2 regions of the Lysinibacillus canaveralius genome follow, and region 2 is predicted to be linked to the other one. Evidence: riboswitches for the same ligand, from Rfam matches in the RefSeq annotation. Region 2 holds a riboswitch; the other holds the start of a gene.
The links. A riboswitch is a leader RNA that binds a small molecule or an ion and turns the genes downstream of it on or off. The one in region 2 is predicted to bind S-adenosylmethionine.
Positions count from the first base shown of each region.

Region 1: it holds a riboswitch for S-adenosylmethionine, as region 2 does, so the genes downstream of both, metA (homoserine O-acetyltransferase MetA) here and AA0Y26_RS01230 (O-acetylhomoserine aminocarboxypropyltransferase/cysteine synthase family protein) in region 2, are expected to answer to the same signal.

Region 1 covers NZ_CP154840.1:2,281,789-2,290,332, reverse strand. The annotation lists gene AA0Y26_RS11555 (cupin domain-containing protein) at 1-295, opposite strand, end outside; gene AA0Y26_RS11550 (MerR family transcriptional regulator) at 544-960, shown strand; gene AA0Y26_RS11545 (SDR family oxidoreductase) at 1,202-1,948, shown strand; gene AA0Y26_RS11540 (MBL fold metallo-hydrolase) at 2,091-3,074, opposite strand; gene AA0Y26_RS11535 (hypothetical protein) at 3,300-3,503, shown strand; gene AA0Y26_RS11530 (LLM class flavin-dependent oxidoreductase) at 3,505-4,494, shown strand; SAM riboswitch class I at 4,679-4,785, shown strand; gene metA (homoserine O-acetyltransferase MetA) at 4,866-5,804, shown strand; gene AA0Y26_RS11520 (hypothetical protein) at 5,945-6,082, shown strand; gene AA0Y26_RS11515 (alpha/beta fold hydrolase) at 6,228-7,076, shown strand; gene AA0Y26_RS11510 (N-acetyltransferase family protein) at 7,135-7,659, opposite strand; gene AA0Y26_RS11505 (SDR family oxidoreductase) at 8,160-8,544, shown strand, end outside.
Region 2 covers NZ_CP154840.1:216,448-224,991, forward strand. The annotation lists gene AA0Y26_RS01215 (hypothetical protein) at 1-1,309, shown strand, start outside; gene AA0Y26_RS01220 (hypothetical protein) at 1,462-1,881, opposite strand; gene nfsA (oxygen-insensitive NADPH nitroreductase) at 2,019-2,756, opposite strand; SAM riboswitch class I at 3,322-3,431, shown strand; gene AA0Y26_RS01230 (O-acetylhomoserine aminocarboxypropyltransferase/cysteine synthase family protein) at 3,590-4,885, shown strand; gene AA0Y26_RS01235 (hypothetical protein) at 5,301-5,696, shown strand; gene AA0Y26_RS01240 (homoserine dehydrogenase) at 6,042-7,028, shown strand; gene AA0Y26_RS01245 (DNA-binding protein) at 7,339-7,569, opposite strand; gene AA0Y26_RS01250 (MMPL family transporter) at 7,702-8,544, shown strand, end outside.

The DNA.
Region 1 (8,544 bases), 2.1 Mb from region 2:
CTGCTGCCCCATGCCGATGCTTTAAGCCGGCTGGAATGTTCACCACGTCCCCAGCTTTTAAGCGTTGTGCGGGTTCACCTTCAGCTTGATAGTAACCTTCACGGGCAGTAACAAGCAGTATTTGTCCGCCAGCATGAGAATGCCAGTTATTGCGACATCCCGGTTCGAAAGTTACGTTGCCAATTGCATTTGGCCCGGGTGTGAGCATTTTTAAATAGCTATTTCCAATGGAAAATTGAGAATATGGGTTTGGTTCTCCTGCGTCAAATAAAAGAGTGTCTTTCATATCTTTGATAATCACAAACATTGCCTCCAGTAATTTTTAGAGATTTTATTACTGAATAAAAAGCTGGCCATACATTAAGGGCCCTACAATAAAATAATGGTACACTTTATAGTTAACTCTAAGTCAATCTTTTATTTAAAAGTACACCCTCATTGATTTAAGAGTTACTTTGACAATCTGTAAAGACCATGGTAGTATTCATTCAAAAATTTGAGTTCAATGTAAATCTATATTTTGATAATTAGGAGCCTAATAATATGAAAGAATATTCTATTAGTGAAGTTGCAAAAATACTGAACCTTACAACATATACCTTGCGCTATTACGACAAAGAGGGACTCATGCCTTTTGTGGAACGGACAGCCGGTGGAATACGCTTATTTAAAGAATCTGATATTGAAGCTTTAAGAGTCATTGAATGTTTGAAAGCCACCGGAATGCCTATAAAGGAAATTAAAAATTTCATTGATTGGTGTTCGGAAGGGGATGCCACGTTACAACAAAGATATGACATGTTCATCGAGCGGAAAGCTATTGTAGAAGCACAGATGATAGAACTGCAAAAAACAATGGAACTGATTAATCATAAGTGCTGGTATTATAAAACTGCAGTTGAATCTGGATCGGAAGATATTCATAAAAGCGACAAAATAGAAATACCTATTTCTAACTAATGAAAAGAGCCACCTGTATTTTAGTTAAATAAATGCAGTTGGCTCTTTCTCGTTATTTTGGATCTAATCAAATTAACGTATAGTATATGCTTCTTTGAAGATAACGATAAGAAATTCTACAGGCTACACCTGCAGAAGAAACTCCAGCATATTTAATAACCTAAAAAATTTATAAATTCCCCCTTGCCTTAGAGCTAACTCTAAGGAGTAAGCTCAATATATATCTATAGGAGGTAGTAACATGACAATTGAAAACAAAGTAGTAATCATCACTGGGGCTTCATCTGGTATTGGTGAGGCAACTGCAAAATTATTGGCGGGTAAAGGGGCTAAAGTAGTTTTAGGAGCTCGTCGCGAAGACAAGTTACAAGCATTGACTGAAGAAATTCAAACAGCTGGCGGACAAGCTATTTATCGTGTTACGGATGTTGTCAACCCAGATGATAGTCAGCAGCTTGTCCAACTGGCAAAGGACACTTTTGGCGGGGTAGATGTAATCTTCTTGAATGCAGGTCTTATGCCTAATTCATCTCTTTCAGCATTAAAAACCGATGAGTGGAATCGTATGATTGACGTTAATATTAAAGGAGTATTGAATGGCATTGCTGCAGTTTTGCCGACATTTACATCTCAAAAGTCTGGTCATGTTATAACTACTTCATCTGTAGCAGGGCTTAAAGCTTACCCAGGCGGTGCTGTTTATGGTGCAACAAAGTGGGCGGTTCGTGATTTAATGGAAGTTTTACGTATGGAGTCTGCGCTGGAAGGTACCAACATCCGCACAGCAACAATTTATCCAGCAGCGATTAACACGGAATTATTGGATACAATTACTGATAAGAATATTTCAGAAGGCATGACTGCGATGTATGAACAATTCGGTATCACACCTGATCGTGTTGCCAATGTTGTGGCATTCGCAATTGACCAGCCAGAAGATACGAATGTTAATGAGTTCACAATTGGACCAACAATTCAACCTTGGTAATAAAATAGAAAAGGACTAGAAGCTGTTCATTTTATAAAGTTAAGGCTGTCGAGGAGACATCGACAGCCTTTCTTTTTGGAAATAGGAAAGTTCAGTTCATATTAGACAGTTCTACTTTAATTCAAAGCCATTTACGTAACAGTCAGTCTATTATAAAGAAATGCCAGCCGTCATCGTGCATTTCTTTCGTAATAAGACCATTCATTTCTGCGTAGAGCGTATAACCTATAATTTCAGATATAATAATCGAAAACTCTTTTTCCGTTCGATCTCCATAGATGGCAAAAGCTATAGCCAAGGCTGTGTCATATCCATCTGCAATCTTGTTCACTATCCGCTGCAGTTGAAACGCAATCCGGTCCATGTTACGCTGCCCGATTTCCTGTAAACTAACGAATGGCTGCTGGTGACCGGCGAATACCATACTAGCATCAAATTGCAGGCAGATTTCCAGGGATTGCTTATACTGCATAACGGTAGGAAGAAGCTGTCCTTCCTGATCATGGTCAACTAGTGCACTCGTGGTACCTGTATAAAGTACAAGATCACCCGCAAACAACCATTTTGTCTGTGGATCGTAAAATAAGATGGAGTCCGGTGAATGACCAGGCACGGCTTTTACATGAAAATCATTCACAATGTCCCCATCTTGGAGAGGGATAATGTCAGCATTGATTCTCAACTGTTTACTTTCCTGCAAGGTTTTTTCTATCTTTGCCAGTCGTCGGCCTGCAAGATGCAGACAACCATAGTCTTTGTATAGTTGTTTAAAAAAGTCGAGCTTTTGCAACTGATAGTCCTTTGTCAAATGCAGCCGCTCAATAGCGAGAAAATGTGCATAAATAGGAACTGTCTTTTGCGATAAAATACGATTAACCATCCCTGTATGGTCACTGTGATGGTGTGTAAGCAGTATTTGATCAATGTCATGGACAGTAAAGCCATATTCCATAAGCTTACTGTGAAAAAAATCGTGAAATGCAGGAAAGTCGATTCCCGCATCAATCAGTGTCAACATGTCCCCGTTTTTATATAAATAACAGTTAATACTTTTCATCTGTCCATAGTGAATATCAAACAGTATCGGATATATCTCCTTTTTCCCCGCTTTTATGATTGGTGACATTCTTTACATCTCCTATCTTTTTCCCAATTGCAGATATGTTACTTTTCCCTTTGTTAAATTGAATCTTCATACTCTATTATTAATCATAACTGGAAAATGAAAAGCATCCAACAGAATTCTTCCATCAGAAAATGAGTACTGGAATCGTTCGATATGGAAGACCAAAGTTGCATATTGTTTGCGAAAAAGCGAAATTTCCTTAACAATAGGAATACAAGGAAGGAGATGACGGTTCTGAAAGCTGGTTCTTGGGTACATAATATAATCGGCATCCTTTTAATCATCGTCAGCATACTACAAGCGATCAACAGTTGGGATGAAAGCATGCTGAAATCTACTTTTTATCTACTTTTTGCGGCGGTTGTCGCAGTTCTCTTAGTCTTCTTAACAAAGAAGCGAAATGAGATCAAGCAGGAGGGAAAACAATAATATGAGTAAAATTAATATACCGATTTCTGTTCTAGACCTCGTCCCTGTACGAGAAGGACAGGATGCACATGATGCCTTCAATCGTGCACGAGACTTAGCGAAGCACGTAGATGAACTAGGTTATACACGATACTGGTTGGCAGAACATCATAATAGCCGCTCGATTGCCAGCTCTGCTACTCCAGTCGTCATTGGTTATATTGCAGAGGCAACAAAACAAATCCGCGTCGGCTCAGGAGGTGTCATGCTGCCAAACCATGTGCCGCTAGTGGTAGCAGAGCAGTTTGGTACACTGAATGCCATGTATCCGGGACGAATTGACTTAGGACTTGGCCGTGCGCCTGGGACAGACCCATTTACAGCGCGTGCTCTTCGCCGTAATATTGCTGGAGAGGACTTTGAAGAAAATGTTGTCGAGCTGCAGCGTTATTTAGCAGAGGCAAAAGAGACAGATTCAGTGCGTGCTTATCCAGGTTTCGGTGAACAAATTCCGATTTGGATTCTTGGCTCCAGTATGTTCAGCGCAGAGTTTTCCGCGAGAAGAGGAATGCCGTATGCATTTGCCTCCCATTTCGCACCTGACTACTTCACACGTGCAATTAAGTTGTACCGTGAGCAATTCAAGCCAAGTGAATACTGTGAAAAGCCGTATGTCTTGGCATGTGTTAATGCGATTGTGGCTGATACAGATGAAGAAGCGCACTATTTAGCAACGACTTTCTATCAGTTCTTCCTTTCCATCATTCGCCGTGACCACCAATTAATGAAACCGCCTGTAAGAAATATGGATGAGATTTGGTCACCATTCGAGCGGGATGCGGTCATGCAGCAGCGCCAGTACACATTTATTGGCAGTAAAGAAACTGTTGCAAAAGAACTGCAGAAATTTGTTGAGGAAAACGGTGTAGATGAAGTTATGATTAGTTCTTCTATCTATGACGATGAAGCGCGTAAATATTCATTTACATGCCTGCGTGACATGTTTGCATAATCAAATTTACTTATCTCTAACGCCGAGCCAGTCAAACTGGCTTGGCTTTTGTATTTGGTTAAATGCTTCTCGCTGCTTATACAAAAATCACTCTTTCACACTAGATAAATAAATAATAAGAAGGAATTTTGTAAGAATTATTGAATAATTTGCATCTCCGTGATACAATCTATCTAATTTAATCATCTTATCGAGAGAAGCAGAGGGATATGGCCCGATGAAGCTTCAGCAACCTCTAGCGCAGCTAGAAAGGTGCTAATTCCAGCAAGGTTTATCCTTGGAAGATAAGAGCGAGCGACTAAAAACCTCTCATTCTTATGCTGGAATGAGAGGTTTTTTTTGATTAGTGATAGAAATGGGGGGACATTGGAATGCCAATTAATATACCGAAAAGGCTACCAGCTGGAAATTTACTTAGAGAAGAAAAAATATTCGTCATGGAGGAGGACCGCGCTCGCACGCAGCAAATTCGTCCACTAAATATACTTGTATGCAATTTAATGCCTGAAAAAGAGAAAACGGAATTGCAGCTGCTGCGTTTACTTGGGAATACACCTCTTCAAGTGAATATTACCTTCTTAAATACAGCGACCTATGAATCGAGAAATGTATCCAAATCACATTTGCAGCTTTTTTACAAAACGTTTGATGAAATTAAGCATCGACGCTATGATGGAATGATTATTACCGGTGCGCCAGTTGAACGTATGGAATTTGAGGAAGTGCTATATTGGAAGGAAATTACATCTATTATGGATTGGGCAAAGGACAATGTCACGTCTATTATGAATATTTGTTGGGGGGCACAAGCAGCTTTATATCATCATTTTGGCATCGGTAAATACGAGCTTCCTAAAAAATGTTCCGGTGTTTATTCCCATGTCATAACGGATTTAACGGTTGACCTTGTACGCGGTTTCAGCGATGAATATGTAGCACCGCACTCCCGTCATACATCAGTTTCAATTGAAGAAGTCCGTAATCATCCCGAGCTGAAGCTGCTGAGCTATTCGGATGATGCCGGGGTATTTATCGTCCAATCGAAGGATAACAAACATATCATGATTACCGGACATCTGGAGTATGATGCTACCACGCTAAAAGACGAATATGTAAGAGATGTGGCAAAAGGAGATAATGTAGAACTTCCTGTAAATTACTTCCCGAATAATGATCCGTTAAAAGAACCAAAGAACACTTGGCGGGCTCACTCCCATCTTTTGTTCTATAACTGGCTGAATTATTATGTTTACCAAGAAACGCCGTACAAATGGGATTTTATCGAGGAAGATATCGAATATCATATTTAATGAAACATGGCTGTGCGACCGGTTACTATCGGGGCATAGCTTTTTTTATGAAGCAGCAGCAATAAAGTTAGAAAATTGAAACTATATAGCATTTTATTCGTAAATTAACTAAAAGGAGTTTATAAAAGGAGGGCTTTGCCATGCTATTCATCGTCGTTGTCCTTTCTATACCAGTATACGGCTATTGTATTTGGTCTTTATATGAGCCTGAGGAAGCCTTTTCTTCATGGATAAATGGCGCTATAAAGAAGTTCCTGAACTCTCCGATCTGCAGCTAAAACACATACGCTACGGCAGTATAACTGTGATAATTCTGATGTCGATCGGTATTTTAGCACTTGCCATTAATACAGTCGTATCAATAGTCAGATACTTTAATGGTTAACAAAGTTTATAATATCCAAACGTTAGGAGAGATTTGTCATGTGGAAACAGAAAATCATAGAAACAAAACGGGGTGCCTTTGAAATTTTCGAGTGTGGGGAAGGAGAGCCTCTTGCAGTTACACACTTATATAGTGAGTTTGATGAAAGGGGAAACGCTCTTGCTCATCCATTCACCCCTTACTATCATGTATTTTTAATCAACGTACGAGGTGCCGGACATTCTGTAAAAGCAAAAAATCCACAAGAATATCGAATGGAAGAGACGGTTGCTGACCTGGAGGCGATTCGTGAGAGCTTAGGCTTCGAAAAATGGGCTTTTGCTGGTCATTCCACGGGAGGGATGCTCGGTTTAAAATATGCAGCGATTACACCAGGGTCTATAAGCAAACTAATCGTGGGAGGGGCAGCTGCAAGTTACGAGTACGCTTTACATCCTGACTGTATGTACCATCATAAAAATAAAAACTATCCACGTATCATGGAGATTATGGAGGCACTAAATAATCCTGAGACTTCCGTAGAAAAACGGAAAAATCTCAGTTATGAATGGGCGCTGATGTCTTATTGTTCCGAGGAAAAGTTAAAGGACGCACTGAAGAAGCCAAACAGCGGCCGTACAATTGGAGAGCGTTTAGACTTTTTCAGAAAGGTAGATTACAGAGATTTTGATGTTAGAGAACAATTGAAGCATATTGATCTGCCAAGTTTTATTTATGCTGGTCGCTTTGATGCTCAATGTCCAGTGCAATTTGGCATTGAAATCGCAGAACTGCTTCCACATGCAGAACTCACAATTTTTGAAAAGAGCAACCATTTCCCGTTCTTAGAGGAGGCGGAAGCTTTCAAAGCATTCGTGGTTTCTACTCTACATACAACACATAGCTAGTCTGTCTCCTAAACAGGAAAAGCCGTGTTGCAATGAAAATACGGCTTTTTATTAGCTATTATTTTTTTATATTCTTGTACATCAGAATATCATCTACATACCGATTGTCTATTTTCACTTCATTTACTTTATGTCCTTCTTCTATAAAACCGAGCGACCGATATAAGTGAATTGCTCGTTCGTTTGAAGAAAGAACACCTAAGCAAACTTTTTCTATTTCCTCATGACATTCAGCCCAGGTCAGCAGGGCTTCAAGTAAAATTCTCCCAATTTTCATGTTGCGATATTCTTTCAGCACCATCATCCCGAAAGAACCTGTATGATTTAGACGAACACGGTTAGGGGATTGAAAAACCAGCCACCCTACCATTTCACCGTCAACTTCTGCTACGAGGATAATTTCCCGGCTATTTTGTAGAATATGTTGAATCCATTGCTTCTGATCATCAACGGTTTTATTGAACTCTTCCGGATCCGATAAAAGAAATTCCTTTTCTTCAATAATTTCTCTTTGGATTCTTAACATATTTTCAGCATCGTTTAGTAACCCTTCTCTTATTGTGATTGAATGTAACGTGTCCACTACTATTCCACCTTTCTCTTTTACAAAAAGAATATGTATAAAACAGCGTTTAAATAATTCCATATAAATACATTTTAGCGAATAAAATCAAAATAAAAAGTCCCTTAATTTTAGATCCTGGCCATTAGGCGCAATCAATCTCCTTTTAGGTACCTCCTTGATGTATGCATTAAGGAGGTACCTGTTGGAGATTTTTCTTACATACTAAATTACAGGATAATAATGTTCGTAACACGGATGAATATAAAACGGGGGTCTAGGCCCAATGATAGGTGCTTTGATCACCAAAGATTGATACGTTATTTGCGTTTTTTCGTTCGACTGATTCATTAATAAAAACCTTACTTTCGGATTGTAATAATAGTTGATTACCGTTACCTCCTATTTTTGATGCTCCTATAGTATTCAATTTTCAGAGCTTTTGACTATTAGTGGATGCACGCCTACTTCTTAATTCGCATATTCTAGGCAGAAGTCGTTTTGGGGAGGGATTCAATCCATTGACTAAGGAACAAAAATACCCGCTGTATCCCAACTACGGGAAGATAACTCGCTACGAGGAGATTGCATTAACTGTACCGGAGCAACGTCAATATCGCCAACCGGGTATAGAGGGTTTAATGATCCCAAAGCCAATTATTGAAAATCCGCTCTATATAGGAAGCGGAAAATTAAAAGGAAAAGTGGCCTTAATTACCGGAGGAGATAGCGGAATGGGGGCAGCAGCTGCCATTGCCTTTGCCAAGGAGGGAGCCGACGTCGCAATTTCCTACTTGGATGAACATGAAGATGCGACAAGGACAAAAAATAGAATTGAAGAAATTGGAAAACGGTGCCTTTTATTACCGGGCGATCTAAGAGAAAAAGCGCATTGTGCGGATATTG
Region 2 (8,544 bases):
CCAGGCATTTGATGAGACACAGACACCGGCAAGTGTACCACCCAAATATGTGAAAAATAAAATGAAAAAAGCTTTTGGGCAAGTACCCAATACTAGCTTTTACGAATTAGGGAATTTACAGATCCAGAAGGTGAACGGTGAGTATGTATATATAGCACCGGTTGAATTTTCAGGGCTGTTCAAATGGTTTAATGGGAAAACAACACCAGGTTACTTTATGATGAGTGCCACAGATGCAAATGAAAATCCGAAATTTGTTCAACAAGAAATGGCCTACGTGCCGTCCGCCTTTTTGAACAAAAATCTGGAACGTCATATGCGTTTGCAGTATCCGGCACTGATTTTCTATGGGGCACCACAGCTTGAAGTGGATGATGATGGTAAGCCTTATTACATTCGCTCATATGGAGAGTTCATTTCTGCACGTAGTGGATTTGATGTAAAAGGGGTTATTTTAGTAGATGCAGCTACTGGTAAATCAGAAAAAATTGCATTAGCGGATGTTCCTGATTTCATCGATGGTGCAGTGTCCCCTGAAACAGTAAGTCTGCAAAACAGCTACTACGGTAACTATGTACATGGTTTCTGGAACAGTGTATTTGGTAAGAAAGATGTTAAGCTGCCGTCGGACGAGGGAACGGAGGCCAATGTGTCACCGATCTTTACAGAAGATGGGCAAATGTACTACTTCACTGATTTTACTAGCCCAAAAGAGGGCGTAGACTCGATGCTTGGCTATTCATTAACAAATGGACGGACGGGCGAAGCGATATACTATACTGGGAATCTGGAAGAATCCTATATGGATTCACAAGGAGCACTAGACATTATTGAGAAGAAATTTATTGAGAAGAAGTGGGAGGGCGAAATGCCAATCCTGTATAACTTCTATGGAGAAGCTAGCTGGCTGACCGCTGTACTCGATTCAAATGGCTTCCTGCAGAACTATTTCATTGTCTCAGCAGCCAATCCTGAAATCTCTGCTTATGCCTCTACGCCGAACGAGGCGCTGAAATTATATAAAACAGCGTTATCCCGAGGAGGAAGTACGGTTGAAGGTTCCTCAGATGCAGAGGAAGCACGCATCACAGGCGAAGTGATCCGTGTATATAAGGAGCGGGCTGGAGATTTTACCATGGTATCATTCCTGTTAGCGACAGGGGAAAACTTTATTGTTAGCACGGAAACCGTGCCGCTAGCCATTTATATGGAAGCAGGGGATGCAGTGAGCGTAACCTATTTAGCGACAGGCGAGCAGTTCCTGCCGGTTAAGGATGTAACGATTACAGAATTACCAGTCCAGGAATAGAGGAAAACTACCTCGAAAGTAAGTGATCTACTTGCTTTCGGGGTTTTTTCTATGCTGAAAATAATAGGACAGGAGAAAATATCAGGGGTGGCTTACTTAAGACAATTTTTTATATCGAGCCGCGTAGACAGCTTGTTTTGAGTATTGAGATATTAGGCGTGCGTTTCAATATAATCCAGCATTTTTTGTTTGCGCTTTTCTACATGCTCTGTTTTATAAGGTTTCAAATCAAAGAAACGCTGCTCCTGTTCAGCTAGAATAGCACGTTCCTGAATGAATCGGCTTTCCGGCTCCTTGTTAAAAATATAGTTCAGGTGGAAAACCTGCAGCAATGCCACTTCAGGGCTCTCTAAGTTTGCGACGAATTTTAAATTCCAGACCGATGTATAGGAAATATACTGGTGAATATAGTCGGTAGCCAATTGATATTTTTTTGAATCGATATGCGGCAGAATCGTTTGATGCACCTTTGACAAAGCAATATTAATGTCTGCGATGGATAAATAATATTTTCGCACATTCTGGAGATGCTGTTTTTCAAGTGAATTGGCTACATGTTTATTTGTATACATACGAAAAGTCCTTTCTTACATCTTTTTCGTTGCTACTATTTTATCAAAAGGTAAGGTTAGATTTCAGTAAAAAGGCGAAATTAACAGGCCTTACATCTTGTTAATTTCGCTTTTAATAGATGTATAAGATCTTTTTGTTACTTCCAAGTGAATCCTTTTGTTTCCAGGAATTCTTTTATAAATGGGCGTTTTTGATCAATTAAGAAATCAGCCATTTGTTTTGTCCAGTTCGCCATCTTTTGGTTGGATGAGCGGCTGGCGTAGTAAGCTTCCATTGTTGCATCATACTCATCAAGAAGTGTATCGTATTTCTCTTCATCATAGCTATTTTCATGCAGGACAGCGGCTACAGGTAGGCGGGGTTTTGTTTCGTTTCGTTTTGTTGGCTTGCCAATTGTCATAGCAAATAACGGGAATACATAATCAGGAAGATTGAATAGCTCACTAATTTCCTTCGGATTGTTTCGTGCGCCGCCGATATAGCATATTCCATAGCCTTCAGATTCAGCCGCGACGACAAAATTCTGCGCAAATAAGGAAACATCCGCTACACCGACAAGAAGATTTTCTGCAGAGTCCACGACGATGTCAACACCATTTTTGTTACCAGCTCTTTGCAGGCGCTTGAAGTCTACACAGAATAAGAAAGAGGCACCTGCTGTTTGGAACTGAAATTCATTTTTTGACAGCTCGCCTAACTTTTTCTTTTTTTCATCATCTGTCACCCAGATGACACTATACGCTTGTACAAAGTGAGAGCTGGCGGCCATTTGTGCGGTTTCAATTAGATCGATTACCGTTTCACGAGAGATTTCTTCTCCTGTATATTTACGGACAGATGAATGGTTTTTTAAAAGTTCTTTTGTTTTGTTCAATTTATTTTCCCCCTCTACAAAAAATAAGCTTAAAGGAAATACCTTTAAGCCCATCTTATAATATTTTTCTATAGTAATCCAATCCAGTGCCAGCAGGCTGCACTAATTGTGGGGAAGCAGATCAACGGGATACGAGGATTCAGGAAAATAAAGCCGATAACTGCCTTCCACCTGAAGCAAAATTGTACCTAGAGAATTTTTGGTAGTAAAAACAGTAATGATGTCCAGGGCGTCACTTTCCCGCATTCGCCGTATTTATACTATTTGCGAATGGTTAGTAATGCCTTACGGTATCAGCTAATGTAGTAATATAAGCTTGCACCCCTTTATATGCGAAACTTTTATACGGTAGTAATGATGTAGTGGCAATGTAAAGGTAGTTATTTGTATTTTGCAGGCATATTCAAAAGGGGATATATAGAGCTTTGAATTGCTTATTTATCCTGTAATCCAGCATAAAGCATGCAGCAGGAAAATTAAAATCAGAAGATTTTAAATTAATAGTTGACTAATCAGATTAACCTGTTTTATACTGTGAAACAATAGATGGAACATGAATCATAAACTCTTATCAAGAGCGGCGGAGGGACTAGGCCCTGTGATGCCCGGCAACCAGTAATGACTTACAAAGGTGCTAATTCCTACAGATTCGAATCGGGATCTGAAAGATAAGGGGAGGAAAACTTGCTCATTCGCAGCCCTCTTCTTATTTGAGAAGAGGGCTTTTTGGTGCTCATTTGTACAAAGGCCCTTTTCCAAATAGAGTGCGGGGAGTTTTCCATATCCTCCTCGACCGATTGTCCATCGAGTATACATTTAGGAGGAAGATATCCATGTCACAAAAGCCAGAAACGTTATTATTACACGGCGGGCAAAAGCCAGACCCTGTTACAGGAGCCATCGCTGTACCAATTTATCGTACAACGGCCTATGCATTTAAAGACACTGCTCATGCACAGCGCCTTTTCGCACTTGAGGAGCCGGGGAATATTTACTCACGTATTATGAACCCGACAGTAGGGGCGTTTGAGGAGCGTATTGCATTGGTGGAAAAGGGAACTGCAGCAGTAGGCCTGTCATCAGGTGCAGCTGCCATTGCCTTCTCTATTTTGAATGTTGCCGGTGCCGGCGATGAAATTGTATCAGCTGGTTCGCTTTACGGAGGAACATATAATTTATTTGCTACTACATTGCCAAAGTACGGTATTACGACAACATTTGTGGATGAACGAAATCCAGAAAATTTCCGCTCTGCCATTACAGAAAAAACAAAAGCAATCTTTGCCGAGACAGTCGGAAATCCAAGCTTAAACATTTTGGATATAGAAGCGGTTGCAGCAATTGCCCATGAACATGGACTGCCATTGATTATTGATAACACGTTCCCTTCTCCATATGGTGCAAACCCAATTGATTTCGGGGCAGATGTCGTCGTTCATTCAGCTACGAAGTGGATTGGCGGACATGGAACAACAATCGGCGGAGTCGTTGTCGATGCTGGAAAATTTGACTGGACACAAGGACGTTTTCCCGGTTTTACAGAACCGGATGCAAGCTATCACGGAATCCGTTACGGCGTAGATGTACCAAATGCGGCGTTCGCAACAAAACTGCGTGTACAGCTGCTGCGTGATTTCGGGCCGACACTGTCAGCGGATTCTGCTTTTAACTTTATTCAAGGGTTAGAGACGCTTCATCTGCGTATAGCCCGCCATAATGAAAATGCCTTAAAGGTTGGGGAATATTTAAAGAGCCACTCATTTGTGGATTACGTAAATTACCCAGGCTTTGAGGAATTTACATCCCATCATTTAGCAAACAAGTATTTGAAAAATGGTTACGGCTCTATTCTCTCATTTGAGATTAAGGGAGGCCGCGTTGCAGGACGTGAATTAATTGATAATGTAGAGCTGTTCTCTCATGTGGCGAATGTCGGTGATGCCCGTTCGTTAATTATTCATCCAGCATCTACAACGCACCAGCAGCTGTCGGCAGAAGAACTGAAAATTGCAGGAGTATCCGAAGGGCTCATTCGCCTATCAATCGGTCTCGAAAATGTAGAGGATATTATCGCTGATTTAGAGCAGGCGCTAGCAAAAGTGCAAAGACAGGTGTCTGCCAGCGTTTAATTTCTTTTAACAAAAGAAAGTTATTTCTATAGGTGGAAATGCAAGGGGCGGACTTACAGCACTTTTTCACTGGATTCCTGAATGATCCTATTAAAGGGAAGCAAATACCGGAGTGATGCAAATCAAATAGGCGTTCTGGAAGAGAGCTGTTTTAGGCTCGCTGCATCTTGCCATAATGTTTTATACTGCCTCATTCGGCAAAAGAAAGCGGCGGCTCCGTGCCATTTCACGGAGAGCCATCGCTTTTCAACAGTAAATTCAATTCATAGTAAGTTTATAAGTTTTATTGACAATAGCTGTGATATTCTGTAAGATAAAAACAACTTTAAAACCTACCAATAAACTCGGGAAAGCATCTTGTGTTTTTACTCGAGTGATAAATCACATAAGTGTATGAATAAAAGGAGAGTTGAAAATGGGCAATGTCTACAGTGCACAACATGTCGCAGCTTATTTTATATATGAATTGAATGAAGTCCACACTTTTGTAAACCAAATTTCTATCCAACATTTATTAGGGCAGTTCAATGCTATATGGAAAAAAGCATTTGGACATGACGCTTTTTTAGAGGAAACATACAATCTTACATCTGCTGAATATGTTGTAAAGGAAGTGTATGATGCATATAAAGAGTTAGGAACAGATCATATTTCATTACCAGCAAAAGAGTGGTATTTAAAATATGGAGAATTCCAGCTTGTGCACCGTACATATGGTATACCGCCCTTTACACAAAAAGAGGAAATGATTGCTCGAAAAGTACTTGATCGCTATCGCACATCTGTTGAGGGAATCAATATCGCGGTGTAGCTGCTTAAACATGCGCAGAAGTATAACAAGGAAGTGCCGATTGAAGTTCACTTTATCAGCTATTTTAAAAGCATCCGATGGGGGTGCTTTTGTTTTTTAGAGCTCCTTTTAGTGCCGCGGAGCTATTTGGCAGGCCTGATTTTCCTAATAACACTCTGTAAATATGGCAGAATATGCATGATAGGAGAAGATGTAAGGGGTTTCGTGTACATTTTACAAAAACAAATGTTTTCCTAGAGGAGATTTCCCTTGTTTTCGTTTATAATATAAGATAGAATTTTTTATATAAAATTATTAGAATAGTGCGTTTATATAGATTTTCTGAAGACTTTGGAGGAGACAGATATGGCAGTAATAAAGGCGGCCATCCTAGGATTTGGCACAGTAGGGCAAGGAATTTATCATATCTTAAATGAAAAGCGAGAAGCACTGCGGGAAAAGCTGGGCGTAGAATTAGAAGTGACGAAGATTTTAGTTCGGGATACTTCAAGCGAGCGGGTTCCAGGGACGAAACATTTATTGACAGATAATATCAATGAGGTATTTGCCGAGAAAGGCATGCAAGTAGTATTCGAGGCGATCGTTAATGAAGAGCCGGCATTTTCCTATTTAAAACAGGCAATAGAAAACAAATGCCATGTGGTGACAGCGAATAAAGTGATGTTTGCTAAAAGAGGGATGGAGCTTCAAGAGATGGCGAAACAAAATGGTGTATTTGTAGGGTATGAAGCAACGGTTGCCGGCGGGGTCCCTGTGATTAAGACGTTGAAGAATATTCTCCTTGTTAATGATGTGAGCTGCATTCAGGGAATTTTAAATGGGACGACAAACTATATGCTAACAAAAATGCGTAAGGAAGGGTGGAACTTCGAGGAAGCATTGCTGGAAGCACAGCGTCTCGGCTATGCAGAAGCAGATCCGTTCAATGATATTTCAGGACAGGATGCGTTTAAAAAGTTAATGGTACTGTCTGATTTGGCCTTTGGTGAACAGCCAGACTGGTCAGAGGTCGAGGTAATTGGTATTGACACAATTTCGACAGAGGATGTGAAAAATGCCACAGAACACGGAATGCGATATCGGCATGTAGCGGAAGTGGAACGACAGGCAGGCGGTAAAATCGCAGGGAAGGTAGCGCCTATGCTTGTAGACAGGGAGCATCCTTTATTCCCAATTGATGATGTCTTTAATGCAGTAGCTATAGATACAAATTATATTGGCACATTAACAGTGACAGGTCCCGGAGCTGGTATGTATCCGACTGCTTCTGTCATGGTAGAGGATTATGCAGAAATTATCGGTAAGCGCGCCGGATTTGTAGTGACGATTTAATTTCTTTCAGCTAGCAGCCGCTAAAATTTCTCTAAAGCGGTGAACTGAGGACAGAGACACCTTTCTTGGCTCGGGCTGCTGAGGGTGTCTGTTGTTTTGAATAGTTATAAAGATTCGGAACAGGCCATTAAAAGAAAATCGGACCATCCATTAGAAAAGGATGGTCCGATTTTTTCGTGTGCAGTAAATAGTACTATTCATCTAGAGTACAGTGCGAAGATACGTTTTATATCCAAGCCTTTCGCCTGCGCATAGCGTAGTTAAGCAGGCATGGCATCAGCTTTTTAGGCATGCTGGAAAGCAATGTCAGTTAGTCTTCATCTTTTACATCCACATCATCTGGAATAGGTGTACTCCGCCAAATTTCAATTTCCTCTTTAATGCGTTCGAGCTGCTCATGATACGCATCGAACTGCCTGCTATTAATCAAGAACTGTTCTCCGTCATGGACGGCTTTAATGCGGCCATTGTAAATGTAATGCAGAATTTGATGCTCAGGCATGCCAATATCTTTAGCAGTCTCTTCCACTGTTTTATACATTTTGATGACCCCCATTTCCAATATAATCTTGCCTTTATTATAACATGGGAATCGAAAAAAAAAGTTTATATTGAATTTATATTCGTCCGGTAAGATACAAAGTGGAATTTGAACAAGGAGGAGAAGAACACAGTGAAAAAGCTTTTATATCCAATAACTGACTGGGTTTCAACAAAGCGTGGGATGTGGATTACAATCATTGGCTGGCTTGTACTGATGATCGGTCTAAGTGCGGGTCCGAAGCTGGGTGATCATAAAGTAACAAACTTCCAGTCACTTCCTGAAGAAGCGCAGTCTATTATTGCAGAAAATAAATCAGAGGAATTATTCCCAAATGACCAGGGAACTCCTGGTATACTAGTCTTCCATAATGAGGAAGGGAATATTGAACTGGATGAGGTCAAACAAGTATTAAATACTATTATTAATGAAGATATTGAGGGCATAGAAACAATTGTTGATATTTCAGCCATGCCGGAACAGGCATTAGCGGCATTCACCTCGGAGGACAAATCGACGATAATTGTGCCGATGAATTTAGAGGCGGACCTTGGTAACTCCGATTATTCGGAAATCAATGATACAGCTTCCGAAATTGGAAACGAAGCAGCGAAAAATCTAGAGCTGGACTTCTACATTACCGGCCCAGCAGGTATTGCTGGTGATACGACAAAGCTCTTTGAATCTGCAGACCTACAACTGCTATTTGCGACAATCGCCATTATTCTAGTGCTGTTGATTGTGATTTATCGTTCACCGCTGCTTGCATTCATTCCGTTGCTTGCAACAGTGATTGTCTACCAGGTCGTGAACCAGTCGGTAGCGCTGATGGGAGCAGGCGGGTTAGAGATCAACAACTCGACAACTTCCATTATGAGTATCCTGCTGTTTGCAGCCGTTATTGATTATTCATTGTTCGTATTCTCGCGTTATCGGGAAGAACTGAACCACTATGAAAGTAAATATGAGGCAATG